Regions from separate parts of the Methylococcus capsulatus genome, predicted to be linked through region 2. Evidence: predicted binding sites of a transcription regulator. Region 2 holds the regulator's gene; each other region holds the start of a gene.
The links. The regulator HrcA, encoded in region 2, represses chaperone genes, less so after heat shock. The targets are predictions, from matches to a motif close to TNTTAGCACTCNNNNNNNNNGAGTGCTAANA.
Positions count from the first base shown of each region.

Region 1: the regulator HrcA is predicted to act here: its motif matches at 3,620-3,650, upstream of rpoH (RNA polymerase sigma factor RpoH).
Region 3: the regulator HrcA is predicted to act here: its motif matches at 3,872-3,902, upstream of groES (co-chaperone GroES).
Region 4: the regulator HrcA is predicted to act here: its motif matches at 2,177-2,207, upstream of groES (co-chaperone GroES).

Region 1 is NZ_CP104311.1:1,266,586-1,274,085, forward strand. It holds gene ftsY (signal recognition particle-docking protein FtsY) at 1-1,915, shown strand, start outside; gene ftsE (cell division ATP-binding protein FtsE) at 1,920-2,582, shown strand; gene ftsX (permease-like cell division protein FtsX) at 2,579-3,577, shown strand; gene rpoH (RNA polymerase sigma factor RpoH) at 3,678-4,538, shown strand; gene metF (methylenetetrahydrofolate reductase [NAD(P)H]) at 4,611-5,462, opposite strand; gene ahcY (adenosylhomocysteinase) at 5,634-7,049, opposite strand; S-adenosyl-L-homocysteine riboswitch at 7,127-7,210, opposite strand; gene metK (methionine adenosyltransferase) at 7,255-7,500, opposite strand, start outside.
Region 2 is NZ_CP104311.1:3,127,568-3,135,067, reverse strand. It holds gene recN (DNA repair protein RecN) at 1-1,581, opposite strand, end outside; gene N4J17_RS15160 (NAD(+) kinase) at 1,585-2,457, opposite strand; gene hrcA (heat-inducible transcriptional repressor HrcA) at 2,672-3,724, shown strand; gene grpE (nucleotide exchange factor GrpE) at 3,841-4,398, shown strand; gene dnaK (molecular chaperone DnaK) at 4,469-6,397, shown strand; gene dnaJ (molecular chaperone DnaJ) at 6,493-7,500, shown strand, end outside.
Region 3 is NZ_CP104311.1:2,834,119-2,841,618, forward strand. It holds gene N4J17_RS13835 (arsenate reductase ArsC) at 1-129, shown strand, start outside; gene N4J17_RS13840 (arsenate reductase ArsC) at 182-670, shown strand; gene arsB (ACR3 family arsenite efflux transporter) at 667-1,737, shown strand; gene groL (chaperonin GroEL) at 1,842-3,470, opposite strand; gene groES (co-chaperone GroES) at 3,514-3,804, opposite strand; gene N4J17_RS13860 (YnfA family protein) at 4,069-4,395, opposite strand; gene merA (mercury(II) reductase) at 4,440-6,128, opposite strand; gene merF (mercury resistance system transport protein MerF) at 6,115-6,381, opposite strand; gene merP (mercury resistance system periplasmic binding protein MerP) at 6,385-6,663, opposite strand; gene merT (mercuric ion transporter MerT) at 6,676-7,026, opposite strand; gene merR (Hg(II)-responsive transcriptional regulator) at 7,098-7,500, shown strand, end outside.
Region 4 is NZ_CP104311.1:1,873,618-1,881,117, forward strand. It holds gene N4J17_RS09300 (heavy metal translocating P-type ATPase) at 1-2,057, opposite strand, end outside; gene groES (co-chaperone GroES) at 2,268-2,558, shown strand; gene groL (chaperonin GroEL) at 2,624-4,261, shown strand; gene N4J17_RS09315 (glycosyltransferase) at 4,470-6,248, shown strand; gene N4J17_RS09320 (DUF3131 domain-containing protein) at 6,245-7,500, shown strand, end outside.

The DNA.
Region 1 (7,500 bases), 1.6 Mb from region 2:
CGCCGACGCCGGACTCGGCTGTCCGGCCTGGCCCGGCTGCTACGGTGCGCCCGTCGTGGACGAGCAGTCCACCGCGATGATGGCGGCGGTCGGGGGTAAGGCGCTGAAATGGCTGTGGCTGGGCCGGGTTCACCGGTATCTCGGCGGGGCGTTCGGCCTATTGGTGTTGATCCTGATCGCCATGGCCTGGCGGCTGCCGGCGCACCGCGGCAGGGCGGCGTCTTTGTTGACAGTGCTGCTGTTCCTGGTGGGAGTACAGGCCGGACTGGGGCTGTGGGGACACTATGCCACGCTGATGCCGCTGGTTTCCGCCGCCCACCTGTTCAGCGGATTCCTGACCCTTGGCTGCGCTTACTGGCTGTATCTGTGCGTCGAGCCGAGGGTGGACGAGAGGGCGGTGCGGGGAGTTGCCGGTTTGCGCATCGTGGCCCGTCTGGGTCTGGTGCTGCTATTGGCCCAGATTGCCTTGGGCGGCTGGACCGAGGCCCAGCGCGCCGGCCTCGCCTGTCCCGACTTCCCTACCTGTCTGGGTCAGCCCTGGCCGGAGGTGGATTGGCGGCGCGGCTTCACGCTCTGGCCGAATATTGCCGCCGACTATCCGGGCGGGATATTGCCTGTCGAGGCACGGGCGGCCATCCATTTCGCGCACCGGCTCGGCGCCGTGGTGGTGTTCCTCGTGCTGAGCGTGTTGGCCATGGGGGCCAGTTCCAACCGCAATGCGGCGCCGATCAGCAAACCGGCGGTACTGCTGAGCTTCCTGCTGCTGCTCCAGATTGGTCTCGGTATCTTGAGCGTCCTCCTGCGGCTGCCGGTGGCGGTCGCCGTCGCCCACCAGGCCGTGGCGGCGCTGCTGCTGCTCAACCTGGTGCATATCAATGTCTACCTGCGCCGCAGCCGGCTGGAAGCCGCCGCTGTTCCCGCAGCGGTGCCGCCGTGTCCTCCGGTCGTGGCGGTACCACCGCCGCCTGCGCCGGAGACCCTGTTCGAGCGCCTGCGCGGCCAGCTCAGCAAGACCCGCAGCGGCCTGACCGGTTTGCTGGCTACCCTGGGCCGGGGACGTATCGACCGCGCGTTGCTGGATGAGATCGAAGAGCAGTTGCTGATGGCCGACGTCGGCGTCAACGTGACACGGGAAATCGTCGCCGATCTGGCCGAAGGACTGGAGAAGCAGGAGCCGGTCGACGGCGAAACCCTACGCAACCGTCTGCGTGGCCGTCTGCTCGACATCGTTCGCCCTTGCAGCGTACCGCTGGTCATTCCACCGGAGGTCCGGCCCTTCGTCATCCTGGTGGTGGGGGTCAACGGCGTGGGGAAGACCACGACCATCGGCAAACTCGCCAAACGGTTGCAGAACGAGGGCCACAGCGTCATGCTGGCCGCCGGGGACACTTTCCGCGCCGCCGCGGTTGAGCAGATCCAGACCTGGGGAGAACGCAACAAGATCGCGGTGATCGCCCAGCACAGCGGAGCCGATTCGGCTTCGGTGATCTACGACGCCGTGGAGGCCGCCAAAGCGCGCGGGGTGGATGTTCTGATCGCCGATACCGCAGGCCGGCTGCACACCAAGTCGAATCTGATGGAAGAGCTGAGCAAGATCAAGCGTATCATCGGACGTCTCGACGAAACCGCACCGCACGAAGTGTTGCTGGTGCTGGACGCCGGCACCGGCCAGAACGCACTGTCCCAGGCCAAATTGTTCAACGAGGCGGTCGGCCTGACGGGCTTGGCGTTGACTAAGCTGGATGGCACCGCCAAGGGCGGGGTGATCTTCGCATTGGCACGCCAGTTCGGCATTCCCATACGTTTCATCGGCATCGGGGAGGGCATTGACGATCTGCGCGACTTCGACGCCGTCCAGTTCATCGATGCTCTGTTCGCCGAGGATGGGACGAGCGGGACCGCCCGCCTGCATTGAGCCCGTGCTGGAATTCAAAGAGGTTTACAAGCGCTATCCCGAGTTCGGCGAAGCCCTGCACAATGTCAGCTTCCACATCGGGCGCGGCGAGTGGGTGTTCCTGACCGGGCCTTCAGGGGCCGGCAAGAGCACCTTGTTCAAGCTGGTCGCCGTGATCGAGCGGGCCACGCGCGGCCAGATCGTGCTGGACGGCCGGAACATCACCCGCGCCTCCAATCGGGAGATCCCTCATATTCGGCGCAAGCTCGGCCTGATCTTTCAGGATTACAAGCTGCTGTACGATCGCTCCGTGTTCGACAACGTGGCTCTGCCGCTGGTCATCGCCGGGTTCAATCCAGGCGAGGTCAGCCGTCGGGTGCGTGCGGCGCTTGGCAAGGTAGGGCTTTTGTCCAAAGAGAAGCGGTTGCCGCAAACCCTCTCCGGGGGAGAGCAGCAGCGCGTCGGCATCGCCCGGGCGATCGTCCACAAGCCGGACTTCATCCTCGCCGACGAGCCCACCGGGAACCTCGATCCGGAGGCTGCGCGGGAGGTCATGGACATCTTCCGCGATTTCAACGGTCTCGGCGTCACCCTGCTCATCGCCAGCCACGACGAGCAGTTGATCTCTCGGTGTGGGGGGCGGATCCTGCGCCTTCAGCGCGGAAGTCTGGCGGAGGTGAACGCATGAAACGGCAGCGCCGGCGTGCTCAGCGGGAGGGCGGCGCGTCTGCTGCCCGGCGGCGCGGCGGTCCGAGCCCGGTCGACCGGCTGCAGAGCTACCTGGTTTCGCATCTGCAGACCGCGAAAGAGGCGCTGCGGCGCATGCGGCGTACGCCTTTCGCCATGGCGCTCACGCTCCTGGTCATCGCCGCCACGCTGGCGCTGCCCACCAGTTTCCACGTGCTGGTGAAGAACCTCCGCATGCTCGGCGGGGACCTGGAGGCAACCAACGAGATTTCCCTTTTCCTCAAGCCGGATCTGTCCAACGATGTCGGGCGCAGGTTGGCGGAGCGTTTGAAAAGCCATGTCCAGATCGCTGAGACGCGGCTCGTCACCAAGGAGGCCGGAATCGAACAATTGAAAACCTACAGTGGATTCGGCGAAGCCTTGTCCGCTTTGAACTTCAACCCGCTGCCGGTGGTGATCGGCATACGTCCGAAGGACTCGCTGACCCAGCCCGGGCAGGTCGAACGCCTCGTGGCCGAACTCAAAGCCCTGCCCGAAGTCGACCTGGTGCAGAGTGACATTCAGTGGATGCACCGTCTCCATGCCCTGCTCCAGGTCGCCGAGCGCAGTTTCGGCGTTCTCGGGGCGCTGCTGGCGGCGGCGGTGGTATTCATCATCGGTAACACCATCCGTCTGGAACTTTACGGCCGCCGCGAGGAAATCGTCGTGCAGAAGCTGCTCGGCGCGACCGACCGATTCATCCGCCGGCCGTTTCTCTACACTGGTTTCTGGTACGGATTTCTCGGCAGCATCGGCGCCTGGATCGTCGTCGGCGTGATGCTGCTGATCGTGCGGGCGCCCATCCACCAGCTCAATGTCCTTTACGGCAGTGATTTTGCCCTGGCCTTTCTCGGTTTCCAGGAGACCGCGGCGTTGATCGGCATCGCCTGTTTCTTAGGGATAGCCGGGGCATTCGTCGTGCTCATCCGCCATTTGCAGGACGTGCGGCCCGACTGAGCGGCAGGCTGAGTACTTGCCGAAGTCGGGAACTTGCGCTAGTTTTAGCACTCAAATGGGGCGAGTGCTAAAACCCATCACCATCACAACAGGGCATTCCATGACTTACGAATTGACTCTCCCGACCCATTTGCCGCTGGGCTCCATCGACGATTATTTCGCTGCAGTGAATCGTCTGCCACGGCTGGATGCCGACGAGGAGCGGGAACTGGCCATCCGCTTCCGTGATGAGCAGGACCTGGAGGCAGCCCGGCGCCTGGTGCTGGCCAATCTGCGTTTCGTGGCCTACATCGCGCGGGGTTATCTCGGCTACGGCCTGCCGCTGGCGGATCTGATCCAGGAGGGTAACGTCGGCCTGATGAAGGCCGTTAAGCGCTATGACCCGGACGTGGGCGTGCGGCTGGTTTCGTTCGCGGTCCACTGGATCCGCGCTGAGATTCATGAATTCATCATCCAAAACTGGCGCATCGTCAAGATTGCGACCACCAAAGCACAGCGCAAGCTGTTCTTCAATCTGCGCAAGATGAAGAACCGGCTGGGCTGGCTTACCCCCGAGGAAGCCTCGGCGGTGGCGGCAGAGTTGGGCGTGGATGTCGATGATGTCTACAAGATGGAAAACCGGCTGAACAACCCGGACATGGCGCTCGAAGCGCACGGTGAGGATGACGGCGACGACCGCGAGAGCCATGCGCCCATCCATTATCTTCAGCAGGAAGGAGGCGACCCGGCGCTGCTCATCGAGCACAGCGAATGGGAAAATCGCCAGCAGGAAAAACTGCAGGAAGCCATCGGCCAGCTCGACGACCGTAGCCGCGACATCGTGGCCAGCCGCTGGCTCAGTGAAGACAAGCTGACGCTGCACGATCTGGCGGCGCGCTACAACGTCTCCGCCGAGCGTATCCGCCAACTCGAGAGCAGCGCGATGAAGAAGCTGCGGAACGCCCTCGCCGACGCTGCTTGATTTTCAAAAGGCTGACTGGGCCAGCCCGCCCTGGATTCGATCCGGGAGCGCCTACCGGGGTCGCCTGTCTGCTCAGGCCAAGCCCAGCGCTTTCCAGATTTCGAGGCAGGCCTCGGCCCGATTCAGCGTGTAAAAATGCAGGCCAGGAGCCCCCTGTTCCAGCAGTCGCCGGCACAGTTCCGTCACCACCTCCAAGCCGAAGGCCCGGATCGCTTTGCGATCGTCGCCGTAGGCTTCCAGCCGTTTGCGGATCCAGCGTGGAATATCTGCGCCGCAGAGGTCGGAAAACCGCGCCAATTGGGAATAATTGGTGATCGGCATGATGCCTGGCACGATCGGAATACCGATGCCGAGCCGTTCGCAGTCGTCGACGAACCGGAAATAGGCTTCCGGATTGTAGAAATACTGGGTGATGGCGCTGTCGGCGCCGGCTTCCACCTTGCGCTTGAAATTCTTCAGGTCGCTCTCGGCGCTGGCTGCCTGCGGGTGGACTTCCGGGTAGCAGGCCACTTCGATGTGGAAATGATTCCCCGTTTCGGCGCGGATGAATTCCACCAGTTCATTGGCGTGCCGGAATTCGCCCGCCGACAGCATGCCGGAGGGCGTGTCTCCCCGCAGTGCCACGATGTGGCGGATTCCGTGCGAGCGGTAGGCTTCTAGGATTTCGCGGATGCTCTGGCGGGTAGAGGCGATGCAGGACAGGTGTGGCGCACACTCGATGCCAGTGGTGTGCTGAATCTCCAGCGCCGTTTCGAAAGTCTTCTCACGTGTCGAGCCGCCGGCGCCGAAGGTCACGGAGCAGAACCGCGGCTTGAGCGGCGCGAGCATATTGAGCGTGCGGCGCAGGTTCTCCGCCGCATCTTGGGTTTTTGGCGGAAAGAATTCGAAGCTGAGTTCCCGTGGATATTTCAGTTGAGTCTTCATTGCACTCCCTCTCACCCCGGCCCTCTCCCAGGGGAGAGAGTGAGCAAGATTGCTGCGGCTTTCATGTTGAAGAAAAACGAAATCCTGCACGAGGCAGGCCGTCGGATGGGGCAGGCTCGAAAGGCCGGCCTCCGGAGCCGGGGAGGCTCCGGAGGCAAGGCCATTGCCTCGTCAGTAACGATAATGGTCCGGCTTGTAGGGGCCTTCCACCGGCACGCCGATATAGGCGGCCTGTTCCGGACTCAGCACCGTCAGCGCCGCCCCGATCTTCTTCAGATGCAGCCGTGCCACCTTCTCGTCCAGATGCTTGGGTAATACATACACTTCGTTCCTGTATTTCCCGCCATGACAGAACAGTTCGATTTGGGCCAGCGTCTGGTTGGTGAAGGAGTTGGACATCACGAAGGACGGATGTCCTGTAGCGCAGCCGAGGTTCACCAGCCGGCCCTCCGCCAGCAAGATGATGCGGCGGCCTGAGGGGAAGATGATGTGATCCACCTGTGGCTTGATGTTCTCCCAGGTGTACTGCTTCAGGCTCGCGACCTCGATTTCTGAGTCGAAGTGGCCGATGTTACAGACGATGGCCTGGTCCTTCATTTTCACCATGTGGTCGTGGGTGATAACGCCCACGTTGCCCGTGGCGGTGACGAAGATGTCGGCCTTGTCGCAGGCATCGTCCATGGTCACGACCCGATAGCCTTCCATCGCCGCCTGCAGAGCGCAGATCGGATCGATCTCGGTGATCCATACGGTGGCGCCGAGGCCGCGCAGGGACTGGGCGCAACCCTTGCCCACGTCGCCGTAGCCCAGCACCACGGCGATCTTGCCGGCGATCATCACGTCGGTGGCGCGCTTGATGCCATCCACCAGAGATTCGCGGCAACCGTACAGGTTGTCGAACTTGGACTTGGTTACCGAGTCATTGACGTTGATAGCCGGGAACGGCAGGCGTCCCTTGGCCTGCATCTCATACAGGCGATGTACGCCCGTGGTGGTTTCTTCGGTGACCCCCTTGATGCCTACCTGGATCTTGGAGTACCAGCCCGGCTTGGCTGCCAGCCTCTTCCTGATGGCGGCGAACAGCACCTGTTCCTCCTCGCAGGTCGGGTTGGCGATGAGCGAGGCATCTTGCTCGGCGCGGGCGCCCAAGGTCACCAGCAGGGTGGCGTCGCCGCCGTCGTCCAGAATCATGTTGGGTCCCACGTCGCCCGGCCATTCCAGGATACGGTGGGTGTATTCCCAGTACTCTTCCAGGCTCTCGCCTTTGTAAGCGAACACGGGGATGCCTTCGGCGGCGATCGCGGCGGCGGCATGGTCCTGAGTCGAGAAGATGTTGCAGGAGGCCCAGCGGACCTCCGCGCCCAGCGCGACCAGGGTCTCGATCAGCACCGCGGTCTGGATGGTCATGTGGAGGGAGCCGGCGATGCGGGCGCCCTTGAGCGGCTGGGTGGCCCGGTATTCCTCGCGGATCGCCATGAGGCCCGGCATTTCAGTCTCAGCGATGGCGATTTCCTTGCGGCCCCAACCGGCCAGGGAGAGATCGGCGACCTTATAGTCGTCGAATGCGGCGTTGGCTACAGCGTTCATATCAATAAATACCTCTTCATCAGTTCTCCACCGGCGCTACGGCTCTGATTACCCGTCGGCCGCCGCGGCCGGTGGAGATAAACAGAGCGCCGTTGGGAAACCGATTGTCCCTGCCGAGCCTGGCGGCCTCTCGCTGGGCCGTCGCAGCGCTCCTCGGCGCGGACAATGCCGCCGAAAGCCGGCGGCTCAAATCTTTGGATCTGAATCAGGCGATCGGCAGGCCGGCCGCCTCGCGCAGCAGTTCGGCTTTGTCCGTCCGTTCCCAGGTAAAAGTGCCTTCGGTGCGGCCGAAGTGGCCGTAGGCGGCGGTCGGACGGTAGATCGGCCGTAACAGGTCCAGCATGGTGATCAGGCCCTTCGGACGCAGGTCGAAGTGTTCGCGCACCAGTTTGACCAGCGTCTCCTCGGCAATTCTGCCGGTGCCGAAGGTCTCGATGCTGATCGAGGTCGG
Region 2 (7,500 bases):
CTCCATGGTCAGCGGCCGTACCGTGGACTCGGTGATACCGTCTTGCGCGTGTTTTTCCACCAGCAGGTGATGATGTCCCAAGGCCGCGATCTGGGGCAGATGGGTCACGCACAGTACCTGGCGGTTGATACCGAGCGAGCGCAGTTTGATTCCCACCATCTCGGCGACGCCGCCGCCGATGCCGGTGTCCACCTCGTCGTAGATCAGGGTCGGCGTGGTCTTTTGCGCGATCGATGCGACCTCGATCGCCAGACTGATGCGCGAGAGTTCGCCGCCGGAAGCGACCCGCGACAGCGGTCGTGGCGGCAAGCCCGGATTGGCACTGACCAGGAACTCGATCCTGTCCCGGCCATGCGGGGCGGGCGGAGCTTCACTGTCTGTCTCGAATGCGACGGCGAAACGCCCGTGCGGCATGCCGAGTTCGTGGATGAGCCGCGATATGTCGGTCTCCAGCGCATCTGCCGCCACCCGCCGTTTGGCCGAAAGACTGCGGGCGGCGGCATCGTAAGCGGCCAGCAGATCGCTTTGTTCGGCAAGCAGGTGTTCGAGCCGTTCCTCACCGGATTCCATGCTCCTTAGTTCGGTTCGGAGCGCTTCGAGGTGGCCGGGCAGATCTTCCGGGCGGACCTGGTGCTTGCGTGCGAGCTGGTGAACCTCCGCCAGCTTCTGTTCCAGCGCCGCGAATTTGGCCGGGTCTGGATCGAGTGCGTCGAGGTGGTGCCGCAACGCCATCGCCGCCTCCTTGACCTGTATCCGGGCGCTTTCCAGCAACTCCAGGGATTCGGTGAAGTCCTTCGAAATCTGCGCGAGTTCGCCGACCGCCTGAGCGGATCGCGCCAGCAAGCCGTTCACCGAATACTGCTCGTCCTCGTAAAGCAGCTTGAGCTGGGTGTAGCCGATTTCGGAGACCCGGCCGAGATTGGCCAGCAGCTCGTGCTCTTCCGACAGAGCGCGGTAATCCAGGGTCTCGATCTCGAGCTGCTCCAGCTCGTTGACCTGGTACTGGAGCAATTCCTGGCGGGCGTTGCGGCTGCTGACGTCCTGTTGCAGGCGGTCGATCCGCTCGGAAAGTGCTTTCCAGCGATCGAAAATCAGCTTCAGCTCCGATGCCAGTTCGCGGCAGCCCGCGTGCCGGTCAAGCAAGGCCCGCTGCTCGCCGGCTTGCAGCAGGTTCAAATGGGCGTGTTGGCCATGGATTTCCACCAGGTGTCGTCCCAAGGCCTGGAGGTTCGGAAGGGTCGCCGGACGGCCATTGATGAACGCGCGTGAGCGCCCGTCCGCGCTGATGGTCCGGCGAATCAAACAGGTGTCTTCATCGGTTTCGGCCAATTCGTGGCCGATGAGCCATTCACGGGCGGAAGGCGCGTCGTCCAGAGTGAAGCACAGGCTGACTTCGCCGCGCTCCGCGCCCGGCCGCACCAAGCCCGAATCGGCCCGGTCGCCGAGTGCCAGTCCCAGGGCGGTGAGCAGGATGGATTTCCCCGCGCCGGTTTCGCCGGTGAGCACGGTGAAGCCGGGCCGAAGGTCCAGGTCGAGGGCGGCAACCACCGCCAGATCCTTTATGCTCAAGCTGGTCAGCATGGCTTAGCGGTTGCTCCAGTTGAGTTTGAGCCTCAGAATCTGGAAAAAATCATAGTCCGTCGGATGGAGGATACGGAACGGCCGTTCCGCCTTGCGGATTTCGATGCGGTCCTCGATCCCAACCTCCGGGAAGGGAACGTTGTCGCAGCTCACCTGAGCGCGGAATTCTTTGTTCGGCCGGAAGGCGATCGCCACCAGGCTGTCCCCTGAGATGACGATGGGACGGTTGGACAGGGTGTGGGGGTTGATCGGCGCCAGCACCAGGGCATTGAGCGTGGGGTAGAGGATCGGGCCGCCGGCCGACAGCGCGTAGGCGGTGGACCCGGTGGGTGTGGAGACAATCAGGCCGTCAGAGCGCTGGGAATTCAGAAACACGCCGTCGATGGTGGTTTCCAGTTCAATCATACTGGTCGCGCTGCCACTGTGGACGACGACTTCGTTGATGGCGCTGCCCTGGGCAATGGTTTCTTCGTTGCGGATCAGGCGCGCCACCAGGGGGTGACGTTCCTCGGCGCGATAGGCGCCGGTCAATATCGCATGGAGCTTGTCGACGGCCTCGCTGGGAGAAATGTCCACCAGAAACCCCAGCCGGCCCAGGTTGATTCCGATGAGGGGCACGCCATGCGCATAGAGGCTGCGGGCGGCTCCCAGCAAAGTGCCGTCTCCGCCGACGACGACGGCGATGTCGGCCTGCTGTGCCAGTTCGGGCATCGTGCATGTCCGGGCGGAATGCGTAAAGAGCGTCGCACAGCCACGCTCGACCAGGATCTCGAGTCCGGAAGTCAGCAGATAGGCGTGAATGGCAGCGAGAGTGTCCGCTATCCGGGGAGCATCCGGCTTTCCGATGAGCGCGATGGTGCGAAATTGCGAAAGCATCCGCCTGAACAACTCGGGTTAAGAGGAGGTTGAGGATTCGACGCCTTTAGGTCTCGACGGGATTGGCAAGGCCCGAGCGCTGCCGCCGGTCGAATGCGGCGGCTCCGGCACTTTCCGCCAAATGGTAGGACCTTCTTGACACTTAATCTAGGGGTTGTTAGTTTTTGGCACTCCCATTGGTCGAGTGCTAATACAGATTCTTTACGGAATTTCCGTGGCGAGTTTCCCCGAACTGAGCGAGCGCGCGCAGCAGCTTTTGAAGGCGCTGGTGGAGCGTTACATCGGCGAAGGTCAGCCGGTCGGTTCGCGTGCCCTCGCCAAGGACGCCGGTTTGAGTCCGGCAACGATACGCAATGTCATGGCCGATCTAGAGGAACTGGGCCTGGTCACCTCGCCGCATACTTCCGCGGGGCGTCTGCCCACGGTGAGCGGCTATCGTCTGTTCGTCGATTCCCTGCTGACCGTGAAACCTCTGCACCAGGCCATCGTCGACCAGTTGTGGCTGGATCTCGAAAGCCGGGAGAACCCGCGCGATCTGCTGGAGACGGCTTCCAAGCTGCTGTCGGAGCTGACCCACATGGCCTGCATCATCTCCATGCCAAGGCGGGAAACCCTGACCTTCCAGCACATCGAATTTCTGCCGCTGTCGGACCACCGGGTGCTGGCGATCCTGGTGACGAGCGGCCAGGAAATCCACAATAAGATCATCCACACTCCCCACAGTTTCAGTGCCGCGGAATTGCAGACCGCGGCCAACTTCTTCAATGCCGTCTGTGGCGGCAAGGACATGGTTTCGGCGCGGCAGTATCTGCGCGCCGAATTGGAGAAGGAGCGCGACCGTCTGAGCGAACAGCTGTTGCAGGCGGGCGAGATCGCCGAACAGGCCCTGGCCGAGGGCGGGCGTTCCAGGAAGCCGTTCCTGGTGCGCGGGGAAACCAACCTCATGGACTTCGTCGAGCTGGCCGACGTCGAGCGGCTGCGCGGTCTGTTCGAGGCGTTCCGGCAGAAGGAAAGCATCGTCGGTCTGCTCGATCGCTGCCTCGAGTCACCCGGGGTGAAGATCCTCATCGGCGAAGAGAGTGGTTTCAGGCCGCTGGAGCCGTGCAGCCTGGTGACCGCTTCGTATTCCGTCGACAACCGGGTGATTGGCGTGCTCGGTGTGATCGGACCGACCCGGATGAAGTATGAACGGGTGATTCCGCTGGTGGACGTCACTGCGAAACTGGTGGGGGCGGCCTTGAATCAGCGGACGCTGGCCCCAACTTAACGTTGCCGGAGTCGTGACGGCAAAAGGACGTCCGCCGCCCGCTCCCGTCGAGGAGCCGGGCGGTTTCGTTTTTCCGGATCCAAAATTTCAAACCCCAATAATCGGATTATCGGACTATGAGCGAAGAAGAAATGACTAACGGTCCCGGCCCGGAGCCACGGCCGGAGCTGCTGGAGGTGGAGACCGCAGCCGCCGAAGCAGCGCCCGCCGGTGAGCCGGACAAGGCACTGCTCGAGGCGCAGCAGCAGGCCAGCGAAAACTGGGACCGGTTCGTCCGGGCCCAGGCGGAAATGGAAAACCTGCGCCGTCGTCTGGAAAAAGACATCCAGAACGCCCACAAGTACGCCCTGGAAAAATTCGCCAAGGAACTGCTGCCGGTGATGGACAGCCTGGAACTGGGCATCGCGGCTTCCACCGCCGACGCGCCCGACGTCGCCAAACTCCGCGAAGGCGCGGAGCTGACCCTGAAGCAGTTCCAGAACGTGTTCGAGAAGTTCGGCATCGTGGCCCTCGATCCGGTCGGCGAGAAGTTCAATCCGGAGCAGCACCAGGCAATGGCCATGGAACCGGCCGGAGAAGCGGAGCCAAACACCGTAGTCAAGGTTTACCAGAAGGGCTATCTGCTGAATGACCGGCTGCTTCGGCCGGCACTCGTCGTGGTGGCCCAGGCTTGAAATCCCTTAGGATCGGCCTCACATAGCCTCTAAGCTTTCAGAACAATCACTTATAAAATCGGAGAAATCCATGGCAAAGATTATCGGGATCGACCTGGGCACCACCAACTCGTGTGTGGCCATCCTTGAGGGCGGTAAACCCCGCGTGATCGAGAACGCCGAAGGCGCACGTACCACGCCGTCGATCGTCGCCTTCACCGCTGATAACGAGGTGTTGGTGGGGCAATCCGCCAAGCGGCAGGCTATCACCAATCCCAAGAATACCTTGTTCGCGATCAAGCGGCTGATCGGCCGCCGCTACAAGGATGATGTCGTCCAGAAGGACATCAAGATGGTGCCTTACACCATCGTCGAGGCGGAGAACGGCGACGCCTGGGTAGAGGTCGCCGGCAAGAAGATGGCGCCGCCGGAGATCTCGGCGCGCGTCCTGATGAAGCTCAAGAAGGATGCCGAGGCTTATCTGGGGGAAGAGATCAAGGAAGCGGTCATCACCGTGCCGGCCTATTTCAATGATTCCCAGCGCCAGGCCACCAAGGACGCTGGCCGCATCGCCGGCCTCGACGTCAAGCGCATCATCAACGAGCCGACCGCGGCGGCGCTGGCCTATGGTATGGACAAGAAGCGCGGCGATCAGAAGATCGCGGTCTACGACCTGGGGGGGGGCACCTTCGACATCTCCATCATCGAGATCGCCGAAGTCGATGGCGAGCACCAGTTCGAAGTGCTGTCGACCAACGGTGATACCTTTCTCGGCGGTGAGGACTTCGATCTGCGCATCATCGAATACATCGTGGACGAGTTCCGCAAAGAGCAGGGCATTGATCTGCACAACGATCCGCTGGCGCTCCAGCGCCTGAAGGAATCCGCCGAGAAGGCCAAGATCGAGCTGTCTTCCAGCCAGCAGACCGAGATCAATCTGCCCTACATCACGGCGGATGCGACCGGCCCCAAGCACCTCAACATCAAGCTGACCCGGGCCAAGCTGGAGGCCCTGGTGGAAGACCTGATCCTGCGCACCCGGGGACCTTGCGAAACCGCGCTGAAGGACGCCGGTGTGAAGCCGGGCGACATCGACGAAGTCATTCTGGTCGGTGGTCAGACCCGCATGCCCAAGGTGCAGGAGTTCGTGAAGCAAATCTTCGGCAAGGAACCGCGCAAAGACGTCAATCCGGACGAGGCTGTGGCGGTCGGCGCCGCCATCCAGGCGGGCGTGCTCGGCGGCCAGGTGAAGGACGTGCTGCTGCTGGACGTGACCCCCTTGTCGCTGGGTATCGAGACCCTCGGCGGCGTCATGACCAAACTGATCGAAAAGAACACTACGATCCCGACCAAGGCAACTCAGGTTTTCTCCACCGCGGAGGACAACCAGACCGCCGTGACCATCCACGTGTTGCAGGGTGAGCGGGAAATGGCACGCGACAACAAGTCGCTGGGACGCTTCGACCTGACCGACATCCCGATGGCACCCCGCGGCGTGCCGCAGATCGAGGTGACTTTCGACATCGACGCCAACGGTATCCTGAACGTTTCGGCCAAGGACAAGGCGACCGGCAAGCAACAATCCATCGTTATCCGAGCCTCCAGCGGCCTGTCCGAAGACGAGATCAAGCGCATGGTTAAGGACGCCGAGCTGCACGCGGAAGAAGACCGCCGCATGCACGAGCTGGTCAGCGCGCGCAATCATGCCGATGCCGTGGTCCACGCCACCAACAAGACGCTCGCCGAACTGGGCGACAAGGTCTCCGGCGAGGAGCGGGCGAAGATCGAAGCGGCCATGAACGACCTGAAGGATGCCATGGGCGGCGATAACAAGGATCTGATCGAGCAGCGGACCCGGACGCTGACCGAGCTTTCCGGCAAGCTCGCCGAACGGCTCTATGCCCAGCAGGGCGGCACGACGGGCACCGAAACGCACGGTCACGAGAAGACTGGCGGGAGCGGTGGCGGCGATGACGTCGTCGACGCCGAGTTCGAGGAAGTCCGCGACGACAAGCGTTGAGCCGCGGCGGACCGTGTCGCATCTCCCGGTGGGATGCGGTTCATCCTTATCCCTCTTGATCGGGCCGCCGGCGTCAAGCCGGCGGTTGTGCGTTTATGGCAAAAGAAGATTATTACGAAACGCTCGGGGTTCCACGCAACGCCAGCGACAGCGACATCAAGAAGGCGTTCCGCCGCCTGGCGATGAAATACCACCCCGACCGAAACAAGGACAATCCCGAGGCCGAGGAGCGTTTCAAGAGTGTGAAGGAAGCCTACGATGTCCTGTCCGACCCCAAGAAGCGGTCGGCCTACGACCAGTTCGGCCATGCCGGGGTGGATCCCTCGATGGGCGGAGGTGGCGGTTTCGGATTCACCGGCGACAATTTCAGCGATATTTTCAGTGACGTCTTCGGCGACATCTTCGGAGGCGGCCGCCGGCGAGGCCGGGGGCAGCGCGGTGCCGACCTGCGCTATAACCTCGAGCTGACGCTGGAGGAGGCCGTGGCCGGGACCGAAGCCAAGATTAAGGTGCCGACCTGGGTCAACTGCACCGAATGTGGCGGCTCTGGCGCCAGGAAAGGCACTTCCCCTGTGATTTGCCCGACCTGTCACGGCCAGGGCGCGGTGCGTATGCAGCAGGGCTTTTTCTCCGTCCAGCAGACCTGCCCGACCTGCCGCGGCACCGGGCAGCACGTTTCCGATCCGTGCCGGGTCTGTTACGGTCAGGGTCGCGTACAGGAGACCAAGACCTTGTCGGTCAAGATTCCGCCCGGCGTGGATAGCGGCGACCGTATTCGGCTTGCCGGCGAGGGCGAAGCGGGGGAGGGCGGCGGCCCGCCGGGGGATCTCTACGTGCACATCGGCGTCAAGGAGCATCCCATCTTCACGCGGGACGGCGCTGATCTGTACTGCGAAGTGCCGATCAGTTTTCCCACCGCCTGTCTGGGTGGCGAGCTGGAAGTGCCGACGCTGGATGGCAAGGTAGTACTCAAGATTCCCCCCGAGACCCAAACCGGGCGGCTGTTCCGGATCCGGGGCAAGGGCGTCAAGCCGGTCCGGGGCGGTGTGGCCGGTGATCTGCTGTGCCGGGTGCGGGTAGAGACGCCGGTGCGCCTGAGCAAG
Region 3 (7,500 bases), 290 kb from region 2:
AGGCTCGCATTTGCCCAGACCTTCGCGCTGCTCGAGCGGCGTATTGCCCTGTTCATCGCCCTCAATCCGCATAGTCTAGAGCGGTTAGCCCTCGAGCGGGAGCTTCGCGCCATCGGGCGGATGGCTTGACGCAAGCTGGAAGGAGATCGCATCTGCGACTTTTGAAGTTCGGGAAACTCTCATGAAGCGAAAGCTGATCAACATGCTGGTGCTATGCACCGGCAATTCCTGCCGCAGCATTCTTGCTGAGGCACTGCTCAACCATCTGGGGAGTGACCGCCTCCGGGCATGGAGCGCCGGGAGCCATCCGACCGGAAAGGTCAATCCCCATGCGCTGGAGGCCCTGCGCAGGCACGGCCTCCCTACCGAAGGGCTGAGCAGCAAGTCCTGGGATGCCCTCGGCGACGTCGTATTCGACATCCTGATCACTGTCTGTGCCGACGCGGCCGGCGAAACCTGCCCGGCCTACCTGAGCCAAGCCATCCGGGGCCATTGGGGGCTACCGGATCCGGCCAATGCGACGGGCACGCTGGCGGAGATCGACGCCGTATTCGACGCGGCACTCGAAACCCTGGAAAACCGGGTGCGGGCCTTGCTGGCCCTGCCGATCGAGCAAATGAGCTCCGCCGAGCTTTCGGTGGAATTGGAACGCATAGGGAAAATAGCATGAAGAAAAAGCCCACGCCGACTCGAATCGAGCCCAAGCGCATGAGTTTCTTTGACCGCTACCTTACCCTCTGGGTCGCGTTGTGCATGGGCGCCGGCGTCCTGCTCGGCAAGGTACTGCCCGAACCCGTGGTGGCTCTGCGAGCGCTCGAAATCTCCCACATCAACCTGCCGATCGCCGGTCTCATCTGGCTGATGATCTATCCTATGATGCTGAAAGTGGATTTCGCTTCGGTGGTGAACGTGGGCAGGAACCCCAGGGGCTTGATGGTGACACTTTTCGTCAACTGGCTGGTCAAGCCGTTCAGCATGGCGCTGTTCGGTTGGTTATTCTTCAAATACCTGTTTCTTCCGTGGATCGGCCCTGAGACGGGCGATCAGTACCTGGCGGGCGTCATTATCCTCGCTGCGGCGCCTTGCACCGCCATGGTGTTTGTCTGGAGCTACCTCACCGACGGTGATCCGGCCTACACCCTGATCCAGGTCGCGGTGAACGATCTCATCATGTTGCTGGCCTTCGTCCCCATCGTGAAATACCTGGTTTCGGGGGCCGCGGGACTGGAAGTGCCGTTCGACGTCCTGTTCTACTCGGTAGTGGTGTTCATCGTGATACCGCTGGCCGCCGGGGTTATATCACGGCTGTGGCTGCTGCGCAGCAAGGGCCCCGCCTGGTTCGAACAAGTTTTCCTACCCCGGCTACACCCGGTTGCGATCAGTGCCCTGCTCGTCACGCTCATGTTGATCTTCGCTTTCCAGGCCGACAACATCACCGGACGTTGGCTGCATGTCGCGCTGATCGCGGTGCCGATCCTGTTTCAGGTGTACTTCAATTCATCGCTGGTGTACGGTCTGATGCATCTGTTCGGGGTGAATTACGCCGTGGCTGCGCCGGGCGCTCTGATCGGGGCCAGCAATTTCTTCGAACTGGCAGTGGCGACCGCGATCACCCTGTTCGGCCCGGAATCCGGCGCGGCCTTGGCCACCGTGGTGGGCGTGCTGGTCGAGGTGCCGGTGATGCTCTCGGTCTGCGCCCTATGCAACCGGACGCGGGGCTGGTTCACCAACGCATAAACGAACCCCCGGTTACGTCATGGCGCAACCAGGGGTTACAGCAGACACGTGTAATTTCCCTAGCGTCGTGGGGCCGTTTTAAGGCCCCACGAACCCGATGCCGATCACATCATGTCATCCATGCCGCCACCTGCCGGCACGCCGCCTTTTTCCTTCTTGGGCATTTCCGCGACCATCGCTTCGGTGGTCAACATGAGGCCCGCGACGGAAGCCGCGTTCTGCAGAGCGGAACGGGTGACCTTGGTGGGATCCAGAATACCCATCTCGATCATGTCGCCGTATTCGGCGCTACCGGCATTGTAGCCGAAGGTCCCAGTGCCTTCCTGGACTTTCGCGAGTACGACCGATGGCTCCTCGCCGGCATTGGCCACGATCTGGCGCAACGGCTCTTCGATCGCCCGGCGCAGAATGGCGATACCCACCGTCTGATCGTGGTTCTTACCCTCCAAGGTCTTCAGCGCCTGCTGGGCCCGGATCAGCGCCACGCCGCCGCCCGGTACGATGCCTTCTTCGACGGCCGCGCGGGTCGCGTGCAGCGCGTCTTCGACGCGGGCTTTCTTCTCCTTCATCTCGACCTCGGTGGCCGCCCCAACCTTGATGACAGCCACGCCGCCGGCCAGCTTGGCTACGCGTTCCTGGAGCTTCTCACGATCGTAGTCGGAGGTGGTGTCCTCGATCTGCTTGCGGATCTGCTCGACGCGAGCCTTGATGGCATCCGTGGAACCGGCGCCGTCGACGATGGTGGTGGTTTCCTTGTTGATCTGGATTTTCTTTGCCTGCCCCAGATCGGTGAGCTCGACCTTTTCCAGGCTCAGACCCAGCTCCTCGGAGATCACCTGGCCGCCGGTCAGGATGGCAATGTCTTCCAGCATGGCTTTACGACGGTCGCCGAAACCAGGAGCTTTGACTGCGCAGACCTTGAGTATGCCCCGCATATTGTTGACCACCAGGGTGGCCAGTGCTTCACCGTCCACGTCTTCGGCGATGATCAACAGCGAACGGCCAGCCTTGGCGGTTTTCTCCAGCACCGGCAGCAGGTCGCGGATGTTGGAGATCTTCTTGTCGTGCAGGAGGACGTAAGGATTCTCGAGTTCCACGCCCATGGTGTCCTGCTTGTTGATGAAGTACGGGGACAAGTAGCCGCGGTCGAACTGCATCCCTTCGACGACGTCGAGCTCGTTCTGCAGACCCGAGCCCTCCTCGACCGTGATCACGCCTTCCTTGCCGACCGTGTCCATGGCCTGGGCGATGATCTGGCCGATGCTTTCGTCGGAGTTCGCGGAGATGGTGCCGACCTGGGCGATGGCCTTGCTATCGGTGCAGGGTTTGGACAGCTTCTTCAATTCCTCCACCACGACGCCGACGGCCTGGTCGATGCCGCGCTTGATGTCCATCGGATTGGCGCCGGCCGCGACCGATTTCAGACCCTCGCGCACGATGGCCTGGGCCAGCACGGTGGCGGTGGTGGTGCCGTCACCGGCCACATCGGAAGTCTTGGAGGCGACTTCCTTCACCATTTGCGCGCCCATGTTCTCGAACTTGTCCTTCAGCTCGATCTCCTTGGCGACGGACACACCGTCCTTGGTCACGACCGGAGCACCGAAGCTTTTTTCCAGAACGACGTTACGTCCCTTCGGCCCCAAGGTCTGCTTCACCGCGTCGGCGAGGATGTTCACGCCGGCCAGCATGCGGTGACGGGCGTCGTCCGAAAAACGTACTTCTTTTGCTGCCATCAGTTCATTCCTCCAGTGTTCAGTTCAAAAGCTTGGCTCAAGATCAGGATTCGATAACACCCATGATGTCGTCTTCCCGGAGTATCAGGTACTCCGTACCGTCGATTTTGACCTCGGTGCCGGAATACTTGCCGAACAGTACCGTGTCGCCTGCCTTCACAGCCAAGGGGCGCACCTGACCATTGTCCAACGCCTTGCCGGTGCCGACGGCTACGACCTCGCCCTTGATCGGCTTCTCCTTCGCAGTATCGGGAATCACGATGCCGCCCGGGGAGGTCTTCTCCTCTTCCCGGCGGATAACCACAACACGGTCATGCAAAGGACGGATTTTCATGATGACTTGGAACTCCTTTAACTATGTTGTTGCTTCAAGGAATGGTGCGAAATGCACGGAATTCAGCGATTAGCACTCTCAGTCGGGTGCTGCCAGCGATATAGAGACACGGAACCTGATTTCAAGGCCCCTGTCCAGCCGGCTTTCGCTCTACCGAGGAGGGGCCGCCCGGCGAGCGGCCATGACTTCACCGGCGACAATCCGCGCAGTAAGGGAACGGACGGCTCAGGGTCGAACACGCGAAACGGAAGAAAAACTCGTCCGCTAAGCCTTGTCGTGCCAGCCCAGCATAGTGATCGACATGACGAGCAGCGGGGCTCCGGCCCCCGCCCAATCCATCGCGGACAGCGTTACGCCATCCAAGCCTCGAAGCCAAACCAATGCGGCAGCCGCGTAGACGCGGCCACTGGCGGCTGAGTCTAACGCAAGCAGCCAAACAAAAAGCGCCAGACTCATCGCTGCTGGAATCAGCAGCCAATTGGGCCCGCTTTTGCGTTGCCCAAGGTAAGGCAGAAAGCAGCCGATGATCCCGGCAAGTGCTGTTGCGATGAACAGTCCAGTGATGAACAGTCCAGTGGCGTTCAGAATCAAGATCAGTGAATTCTCAGTCGACCAACCTTGCCCTCTCCTTTTTCTCAGCCAGCGCAGCAGGACAGTTGCTTTACATCCTTGTTGAAGGTCTGCGCCGCAAGCTTCAGGCCCTCGACCATCGTGAGATACGGAAACAACTGGTCGGCCAGCGCCTGCACGGTCATCCGGTGACGGATCGCCAGCGCGGCCGTCTGGATCAGTTCGCCCGCTTCCGGGGCCACAGCTTGGACACCTATCAGCCGTCCCGAGCCGGTCTCGGCGACCAGCTTGATGAAGCCGCGGGTGTCGAAGTTGGCCAGCGCCCTAGGCACGTTGTCGAGGGTCAGCAGCCGGCTGTCGGTCTCGATGCCATCGTGGCGCGCTTCCGCCTCGCTGTAGCCCACTGTCGCCACCTGCGGATCGGTGAACACTACCGCCGGCATCGCCGTCAGATCCAGCTCGGCACTGCCTCCCGTCATGTTGATCGCGGCGCGGGTGCCGGCCGCCGCCGCCACATAGACGAACTGCGGCTGGTCGGTGCAGTCGCCGGCGGCAAAGATGTGCGGCGAGCTGGTGCGCATGGCGCGGTCGATAACGATGGCCCCTTCCGCGTTGAGCTCGATACCCGCCGCCTCACAGTTCAGGCCATGCGTGTTCGGCGCCCGGCCGGTGGCGACGAGCAGCTTGTCGGCACGCAGCTCGCCGTGCCCAGTGGTGAGCACGAATTTCCCGTCCGCATAGGCGACCTGGCTGGCCTGGGTGTGTTCCAGCACCTCGATGCCCTCGGCACGGAAGGCTGCCGTCAGCGCCTTGCCGATCTCGGGGTCCTCACGGAAGAACAGCGTGCGGCGCGCCAGGATCGTGACTTGGCTACCCAGGCGAGCGAAAGCTTGCGCCAGCTCGACCGCGACCACCGACGAGCCGATCACGGCCAGCCGCTCTGGGATCGTGTCGCTCGCCAGCGCCTCAGTGGAGGTCCAGTAGGGCGTATCCGCAAGGCCCTGGATCGACGGAATCGCTGGACTCGCGCCGGCGGCGACAAGGCAACGGTCGAAGCTCAGCTCGTGCGTGCCGCCGTCGGCAAGCGCAACGGTGAGCGTATGCGCATCCATGAACCGGGCCTCGCCGCGCAGTACGGTAATAGCCGGGATGCTCGCCAGGATGCCTTCGTACTTGGCGTGGCGCAGCTCCTCGACGCGGCCTTGCTGCTGGGCCAGCAACCGCTTGCGCCGGATGGCCGGCGGGGTGGGCGAAAGACCCTCATCGAACGGGCTTTCGCGGCGCAGGTGGGCGATGTGGGCGGCGCGGATCATGATCTTCGAAGGCACGCAGCCGACATTGACGCAGGTGCCGCCGATGGTGCCGCGCTCGATGAGCGTCACGCGCGCGCCGAGCTCCACGGCCTTCAAGGCGCCCGCCATCGCCGCGCCGCCGCTACCGATCACGGCCACGTGCAACGCTGACTCGCCGCTACCGCGCTTTGTTCCTCTCTCCGGCCAGTCGAGCGTCTCGTTCAACAAGCCGCCGGAGGACTTGCCTGGTATGTCGGGAACCCGTGCGCGGTAGCCGAGCGCGGTCACGGCCGTGACCAGCGGATCCAGGCACACGCCGGCTTCCACCTCGATCTCGGCGCGTTTGCGCGGATACGACACCGCGGCCGAGCTCACCCCGGGCACCTTTTCCAATGCCTGCCGGACGTGCTCGGCGCACGACGTGCAGGTCATGCCATCGATGAGCAACTCATACGTGCTCATTTTTTTCTCCATTGCCGGTGTTTGGCGCTGTCCCGGGCGCGCAGCACTGCACCGCGCGCTTGCGTTGATTCAAGGCATAAACCGTGAGGCCGACGAATACGATGAGCGTGGGGATGAGAACGTAATCGAGCCAACCCGCCCAAGCCGAAAGGCCCACGGCACCCAGCAGGATCACGAGTATCGGGGTCGCGCAGCAAATCGCGGCGACGATGGAACCGACGATGCCCGTGCGCAGTAAGGTTTTGTTATCCATGGTTCATTCCTTTACAGTCGAAGGATAACCGGCGTTCGCGGTGGCCTGCGCGAGGGCTGCGGTGCTGGTCTTGGCGTCGTCGAAAGTGACGACGGCTTCCTGTTTCTCGAAGCTCACCTCGACCTTGCTTACGCCGTCAACCTTGGTGAGCGCCTTCTTCACCGTGATCGGGCAGGCCGCGCAGGTCATGCCGGGCACGGACAGGGTGACAGTCTGGGTAGCGCCCCATGCGGGTCCGCTCAGGGCGGCGGCCAGGGCGATCAGTGCGGTTCGTTTCTGCATGGCAAGCTCCTTTCAGTAGAACAGCGGCAGGACGTAGGGAAACGCGACGGCCACCAGAACCAGGGCGGCTACGATCCAGAAAACGACTTTGTAGGCCGTCCGCACTTCCGGCCCGGCGCACACCTCGCCCGGCTCGCAGGCTTGGGCCGGGCGGAAGATGCGGCGCCCGGCGAAGAACAGCGCGATGAGCGCCGCGCCTATGAAGATCGGGCGGTAGGGTTCCAGCACGGTCAGATTGCCGATCCAGGCGCCCGAGAAACCGAGCGCGACCAGGACGAGGGGGCCAAGGCAGCAGGCCGAGGCGAGGACGGCCGCGATGCCGCCGGTCGCCAGTGCGCCGCGGCCATTCTTGGATTCCGACATAAGATTCTCCTTCCGGGACTTCGCTTGATACGGTAACGTTACTTCCGTAGTCAACTACGGAGTCAAGCACCATGGAGAACGCTCAAGAGAATCTGACCGTCGGCGCCTTCGCCAAGGCCGCCGGGGTCAACGTGGAAACGATCCGCTTCTATCAGCTCAAGGGACTGCTGCCCCGGCCGGAGCGGCCTTATGGGAGCATCCGCCGCTATGGACAGGCGGATGTGGCGCGGGTGAAGTTCGTGAAATCAGCCCAGCGCTTGGGGTTCAGCCTGGATGAAGTCGGCCAGCTCCTGAAACTGGAGGACGGCACCCATTGCGGCGAAGCGGCCGAACTGGCCGCCCACCGGCTGGCCGATGTGCGCGCCCGCTTGGCAGACCTCCAGCGGATGGAGGCAGCGCTGTCGAAGTTGGTTGGCGAGTGCAACGCGCATAGCGGCAACATTTCCTGCCCGTTGATCGCAGCATTGCACTGCC
Region 4 (7,500 bases), 1.3 Mb from region 2:
TGGTCGATGCCGACCAGGGCGGCGATGTGCTCGGCGGCGGGCGCGACGTCACCCGTCACCATGAGCGTACGCACGCCCCGCCGGTGCAGGCGGGCCACGGCCTCCACGGCATCGGGGCGGGGGCGGTCGGCGACGCCGAACGCGGCCGCGGCATGTCCGTCCAGCGCGATGAACACCGGCGTTTTGCCCTGCGATCCCAACTTTTGCGCAGCCTCATCCAGCTTCATGCCAGTGTCGATCCCGTGTTTGTCCAACCAGCGCCGGTTGCCGACCAGCACCTCGTGTTCCTCCACCCTGGCGGCGATGCCCAGCCCGGGTTCGACGCGGAACCCAGCCGGTTCGGGCCATCCCAAGTCCAAGGTCGCGGCGTGGGCAAGAATGGCTTTGCCGATGAAATGCTCGGAGTGTGATTCCGCGCCGGCGGCGAGCCGCAGCAGCGCCGCATCGTTCAGACCGGAGACGTTGATGAAATCGGTGATCTGCGGTCTGCCTTCGGTGAGGGTGCCGGTCTTGTCGAACATGATGACGGTCAGAGCGGAGGCGGTTTCCAGGCTCTCGGCGTTGCGGATGAAAATGCCGCGCCGGGCGGCCTGACCGGTACCGACCATCACGGCGGCCGGTGTCGCCAGCCCCAGCGCGCAAGGGCAAGCCACCAGCAGGACGGTGACGGCGTGGGTGATCGCGGCGCCGAATCCCGCACCTGCCGTCAGCCAGCCGAAAAAAGTGGCGCCAGACATCGCCATCACCGCGGGCACGAAGAAGGCCGACAGCCGGTTGACCGTGAGCTGAACGGGCAACCGGCTGGTCTGCGCCTCCTCCAGGGTGCGCAGTAGGCCGGCCAGGACGGTGTCCGTGCCCACCGCGCCGACCCGGACCTGCAAGGCCCCGTCGCCGTTGATGCTGCCGCCGGTGACACGATGGCCGATCCCTTTCACTACCGGTAGGCTCTCGCCCGTCACCATCGACTCATCCACCGCTGACTGTCCGCGGACGACTTTGCCGTCGGCAGGGATGCGCTCGCCGGGTCGCACCAGCAACAGATCACCGACCCGGACCTCCTCGATGGGGAGGCTCACCGGCCGTTCGGTCCGCAACACCGTCGCCGTCTGGGGTTGCAGTTCGACCAGTTGGCGGATCGCTTGGTGCGCCTGGCCGCGGGCCTTCTCTTCCAGATAGCGGCCCATGAGCACGAAGGACATCACGCCCGCCGCCGCCTCGAAGTAATAGCCGCCGCGCCCAGTCGCGAGAGCGAAAAAGCCGTGGGCGTAGGCCGCCCCGACGCCGGCGGCGATCAGCGTATCGGCGCTGGCGGAGCGGCGCCTGGCCAGTCGCCAGGCCCGGTCGAAGAACTCGCTTCCGCCGCCGAGCAACAGCGGCGCTGACACCGCGAGCTGCACCCAGCCCATCAGCCGGGAACGCGGCGCAAACAGGCCGATCAGGAAAGTCGGCACGCTGAACACCAGCGACCAGAAACAGTGCTGCCAGGCTTTGGCGATGCGGGCTTTCTCCCGTGCCAGCAAAGCCCGGCGCTGGGCCACGCTGTCCATCGGCTGAGGCTGATAGCCCAGCCGCCGCAAGGTCCCGTACAACTCGTCCCGGTCCATCGACGTCAGCACCTGGGCGGTTTCCGTCGCGAAATTCACATTGGCTGCAGTCACCCGCGGATCGCGCCGCAGCAGCATCTCGATCAATAGCGCGCAGGAAACGCAGGTCATCCCTTCGATCGCGATATGGAACTCGTGCAGCGGCAGCTCGGGATTCGTCTCGTGTCTGACGGTGGGGGGAAGCGTCGGCGCCGGTCCCAGGTTGTCCAGCAGCCTGCCGAAGAATACCTGGAGATCGGCCGCCGTTATCGTCGAAGGATTGAAATGTACCGTTACCGAACCCAGCGCCGGCACCACCCGCACCTTTCTTACCGCCGGGTGTTTCCGCAGCAGCATGCCGAAAATCCGGATCCGTTCGGTGTGCTTACGCAGCGCGGGAATGACGATCCGCAGGCGGGAGCGGGTTTGGTGAGCGACCTGAAAGCGTTCTGGCGTCTTCGATTCGGCGACCATGCCTTATGGGTCTCGGGCTCGGAGGAGGCCACATTATACCCAAGCGATATGCAGACCAGGTCAGATCACCTCAAGGTCTGGGGCCCCTGCCGCTTGACACCCTTCCATCCGCCGCTATCATTTGGCACTCACTTCAAGGGAGTGCTAACAATCATGTCGGGAGCGCCCTTGGAATTTCAGCCGATTTCATCAGGAATTCAGGAGATTACCGTGAAAATTCGTCCTTTGCACGACCGAGTCATCATCAAACGTCTGGAAGAGGAACGCACCAGCGCCGGCGGAATCGTGATTCCCGACAGCGCCGCGGAGAAGCCCATGCGCGGCGAGGTTCTGGCCGTCGGCAACGGCAAAGTGCTCGACAACGGCGAGGTGCGGGCCCTGCAGGTCAAGGTGGGTGACAAGGTCCTGTTCGGCAAGTACGCCGGCACCGAAGTCAAGGTCGACGGCGAAGATGTGCTGGTGATGCGCGAGGACGACATCCTCGCCGTTCTCGAGAGCTGATCCCAAAGCTTCGCTCGCAGATTTCCAAAGCCTTCATCAATCATCAATATCGTAGGTAAATCCAAATGGCAGCTAAAGAAGTCAAGTTCGGCGACGACGCACGCGCCCGCATGATGCGCGGTGTCAACATCCTGGCGCACGCGGTGAAAGTGACCTTGGGGCCGAAGGGCCGTAACGTGGTGCTGGAAAAGAGCTTCGGTGCGCCCACCGTGACCAAGGACGGCGTGTCCGTGGCGAAGGAAATCGAGCTGTCCGACAAGTTCGAGAACATGGGCGCCCAGATGGTGAAAGAGGTCGCTTCGCAGACTTCCGATGTGGCCGGCGACGGCACCACCACGGCCACCGTCCTGGCTCAGTCGATCCTGACTGAAGGTCTGAAGGCCGTCGCCGCCGGTATGAATCCGATGGACCTCAAACGCGGCATCGACAAGGCCGTCGCTGCGGCGGTCGACGAAATTCACGCCATGTCCGTGCCCTGCACCGACAGCAACGCGATCGCCCAGGTCGGCACCATTTCTGCCAATGCCGACGAATCCATCGGCAAGATCATTGCCGAGGCGATGGACAAGGTGGGTAAGGAAGGCGTCATCACGGTCGAGGACGGTTCGGGGCTGGAAAACCAACTCGACATCGTCGAAGGCATGCAGTTCGACCGCGGCTATCTGTCCCCTTATTTCATCAACAATCAGCAAAGCATGAGCGCCGAGCTGGAGAACCCGTTCATTCTCATTAACGAGAAGAAGATCTCCAACATCCGCGAACTGTTGCCGGTACTGGAAGGCGTAGCGAAGGCAGGGCGTCCGCTGTTGATCATCGCCGAGGACGTCGAGGGCGAGGCCCTGGCCACCCTGGTGGTCAATAACATGCGCGGCATTCTGAAGGTCGCGGCAGTGAAGGCGCCGGGCTTCGGCGACCGCCGTAAGGCCATGTTGGAAGACATCGCCGTGCTGACCGGCGGCACTGTCATCTCCGAAGACATCGGCCTGAGCCTGGAAAAAGCGACCCTGGCGGACCTGGGTACCGCGAAAAAGGTCCAGATCACCAAGGAAAACACCACCATCATCGACGGCGCCGGAGCCACCGAGGCCATTCAGGGCCGCGTGGCGCAGATCCGCAAGCAGATCGAGGACACCACTTCCGACTACGACCGTGAGAAGCTGCAGGAACGTTTGGCCAAGCTGGCCGGCGGCGTCGCGGTCATCAAGGTCGGTGCGGCCACCGAAGTCGAAATGAAGGAAAAGAAGGCACGCGTGGAAGATGCGCTGCACGCCACCCGCGCCGCGGTCGAAGAGGGCATCGTTCCGGGTGGCGGTGTAGCCCTGATCCGGGCGCTGGCCAAGCTGCGTGACCTCAAGGGCGCCAACCACGATCAGGATGTCGGTATCAGCATCGCCCGCCGCGCCATGGAAGAGCCGCTGCGTCAGATCGTCGCCAATGCGGGCGATGAGCCTTCGGTTGTATTGAACAAGGTCGCGGAAGGTTCCGGCAACTTCGGCTACAACGCCGCGACCGGAGAGTATGGTGACCTGGTGGCCATGGGCATTCTCGACCCGGCCAAGGTCACCCGTTCCGCGCTGCAGAACGCGGCCTCCGTCGCCTCGCTGATGATTACCACCGAGGCCATGGTCGCAGAGGAGCCGAAAGAAGAAGCGCCGATGCCGGGCGGCATGGGCGGCATGGGCGGCATGGGCGACATGATGTAAGGCCAAGCCGCATTACCATTTTTCCAAGGCCCATGGTAAAGGCCCCACCCGGACGGGTGGGGCCTTTTCCTTTTTGTGGGGTGGTCGATGCGAGCTTCCGGCCCCGGCGGTTCTGCCTTACTATCACGGCGGGAGGCGTTGTCGGGCCGATTCTTAACTGCGGGGCAAGAGGATGAGTCACGATTTGGAAAGGTTCGGGGAGGGTGGGGTGCCTGAGCCGCTGCCTCTATCGCTTTGGCGTGAATCGCTCTACCAGTACATGGCGACCCTCGCCCTGGTCCTGGGCGCCTGGTATCTGGGTTGGCGCTGGACGGCGTCGCTGAACGAGCACGCGTGGTGGTTCTCGGTGCCTGTGGCTATTGCCGAAAGCTGTGCCTATATCGCCTGGGCGTTGTTCGCCTACAATCTGTGGCGGACCGCTGCCCGGCCTTCGCGGCCTGCGCCTTTCTGGATCTCGGAGTGCGTTTCCGATCTCGCCGCGCCGCACCGGCCGCTGGCCGTGGACGTGTGTGTCGTGACCTGCGATGAGGAGGCGGCGCTGGTCCGGCTAAGCCTGGAATATGCGAAAAAGCTGACTTATCCCTGTCATATCGACCTGAGGCTGCATCTCTACGATGCGGGCCGCCGCCCGGCCATGAAGCAGCTTGCGGAGTCGCTGGAAGTGGTCTACCTGGTGCCGGAGGAGCAGGACGGCCTGGGGACGCACAATTTGCGCCGGATCGTCGAGGAGACGCAAGGGGATTTCATCGTATTCTGCGACGCCGATACCCGCTTGTTTCCTTCCTTTCTGGAGCAGACCCTGGGATATTTCCGCGACCCGGACGTGGCCTGGGTGCAGACCCCGCAGTGGTATGACGACATTCCTCAGGGTGTGAGGTTGGCCGATGTCCTGGGCCAGCGTTTCGGACCCATGGGCAGGGCCGTGGTAAACGGGTGCGAAGCCGTGGCAGGGCCGGTATGGATCGGCAAAGACCCATTCGGCAGCGATCCCGCCCTGTTTTTCGATGTGATCCAACGACGGCGCGACCGCGCCAATGCAGCCTACTCCTGCGGAGCGGGCGCGGTGTACCGCAGTGACGCTCTCGCGGAGGCAGTGGATCTGGTACGAGTCAGGCGGGTCGGCAAAGCGGTGGGCCGGTTCGCAAAAGGGATCCGCGACCAGGAATGCCGCGCCGATTTCGTGGAATCGGTGACGCGCCAAGCGGCGGCTGACGCCGGCGTGGCGCCGTATCATCTGCGCGAATCCGAACATTTCTACGCGTCCATGGCGCTCCACGGTTGCCGTAAGCGGCGCTGGCGGTCCGTGCTGCACCCCCGTATCCAGTCCAAGATGCTCTCGCCGCAGACTCCGCGGGACGCGGTCGTTCGACGCTTCCGCCGTACCCTGGGTCTCATGGAAATCGCCCTGCGCGACAACCCGGTTTTTTCCCGCGGCCTGCGCCTGCCTCAGCGACTCCTGTATGCCCAGACGCTCTGGTCCTGCTTCGGCTGCCTGTGGCACTCGGTTTTCCTGGTGGCGCCGATCGTGTTTCTGTATACCGGTATCGCTCCGGTCGCCGCTTATTCCCCGCCGTTTTTCAGCCACCTCCTCCCGTTTCTTCTGGCTGCGGAGCTGGCGATGATGACGGGCACCTGGGGTGTGTCCTGTTTCCGGCAACGGGCCGCTTCGCTGGCCCTGTTGCCGGTGGACTTGCATGCCCTGTGGGCGGTGGTGCAGGGACGGCGGTTTCCCACGGTATCGCGAAACAACCGGGCGCACGATCCGTCTCGGCTGGGCGAATTCCGCATCGCAGCCACGGCCTTGACCCTGGGCGGGATGTTCTTTGCCCTGGTGCGCTTCGCCTTTGGTAGCCATGCGGACCCGGCCGGTCTAATCGTCAACGGTCTGTGGGGGCTTTACAACGTCGTTCTGCTGTCCGGCTCCGTAAGTCTCTCGGCGCGGAACGTTCCCGTCGAACCCCCTGTTGCGCAAGAGGTCCAGGCATGAGCTTTCCGAAGGCGTTACTCGCTGCCCGTCAGCATCTGGTGGTGATTCTGGGGCTTTTGAGTGCGGCCGCAATGGTGTCGTGGTTGGAAGCGCCTTCCCGTCCCTTGCCGCCGCCGCTACCCGCCGGGGAGATATCCGGTTCCCATCACGGTGCCTTGTCCGAGGAAGAGAGCCGTTGGGCTCGGGCCGCCTGGCGCTATTTCCAGCGCAATTACCAGGAGGAGACGGGGTTGGTCAACGCGGCCGACGGCCGTTCCGTCACCACCTTGTGGGACACGGGTTCCCATCTGCTCGCCACGATCGCCGCCTATCGCCTCGGCGTCATCGACCGCAGCGAGTTCGACCAGCGCCTGGGCCGTGCTCTGAACACTCTCGCAAGGATACCTTTGTTCCAGGGCGAACTTCCCAACCGGTTCTACCTCACCGAAACGCTCGGGATGGCGGATGCGGAGGGGTTGCCTTCGGATCAGGGCGTCGGCTGGTCGGCAGTCGATATCGCCCGGGTGCTGGTACCGCTCAATGTCATCGTCTGGAATTATCCGGCCCATGCCGCCGAGGCGAGCGCCGTGGTGCGGCGCTGGCGGCTCGACCGGCTGGTGCGGGAAGGCGTGCTGACCGGCGCCGTCGTCGATGCCCAGGGGCAGGTTGAGTATTCGCAGGAAGGACGGGGAGCTTACGAAACTTACGCGGTGAAGGCCCTCGCGCTGATGGGGAGAGCCGCGCCGGCGGCCGGCGTGTCCTACGGCTACGCCAAGGTCCAGGGTGTGCTGGTTCCGGTCGATCCACGGCCGCCGGAACAATCTTCCCCCCGCAACTATACCGTCGGAGAGCCCTATGTGCTCGAAGGGCTAGAATTCGGTTGGGACCGGGGAGGACGGGAGGAAGCCTGGCGTGTGTTCCGTGCCCAGGAAAACCGGTTCAAGGCGACCGGCATGTTGACGGCGGCCAGTTCCGGCCCCGTCGACGAGGCGCCGTATTTCGTCTACAACACTGTCTATGCCGGGGCCCGGCCGTGGCAGACGCTGACGACGGATGGCAGGGAGGTTTCGGACCTCCGCTTCCTGAGCGCTGGTGATGCTGTCGGCTGGCATGTCCTGTACGATGCGGACTATGGCCGGCAACTGGCGGAAAAGGCCGCGGGCCTGTTCGATCCGGAACGGGGGTGGTATGGAGGCTGGTATGAAGCCAAGGACCGTCCCAACCGGGCGATGAGCGCCAACACTAATGCCATGGTGCTGGAGGCCATGCATTT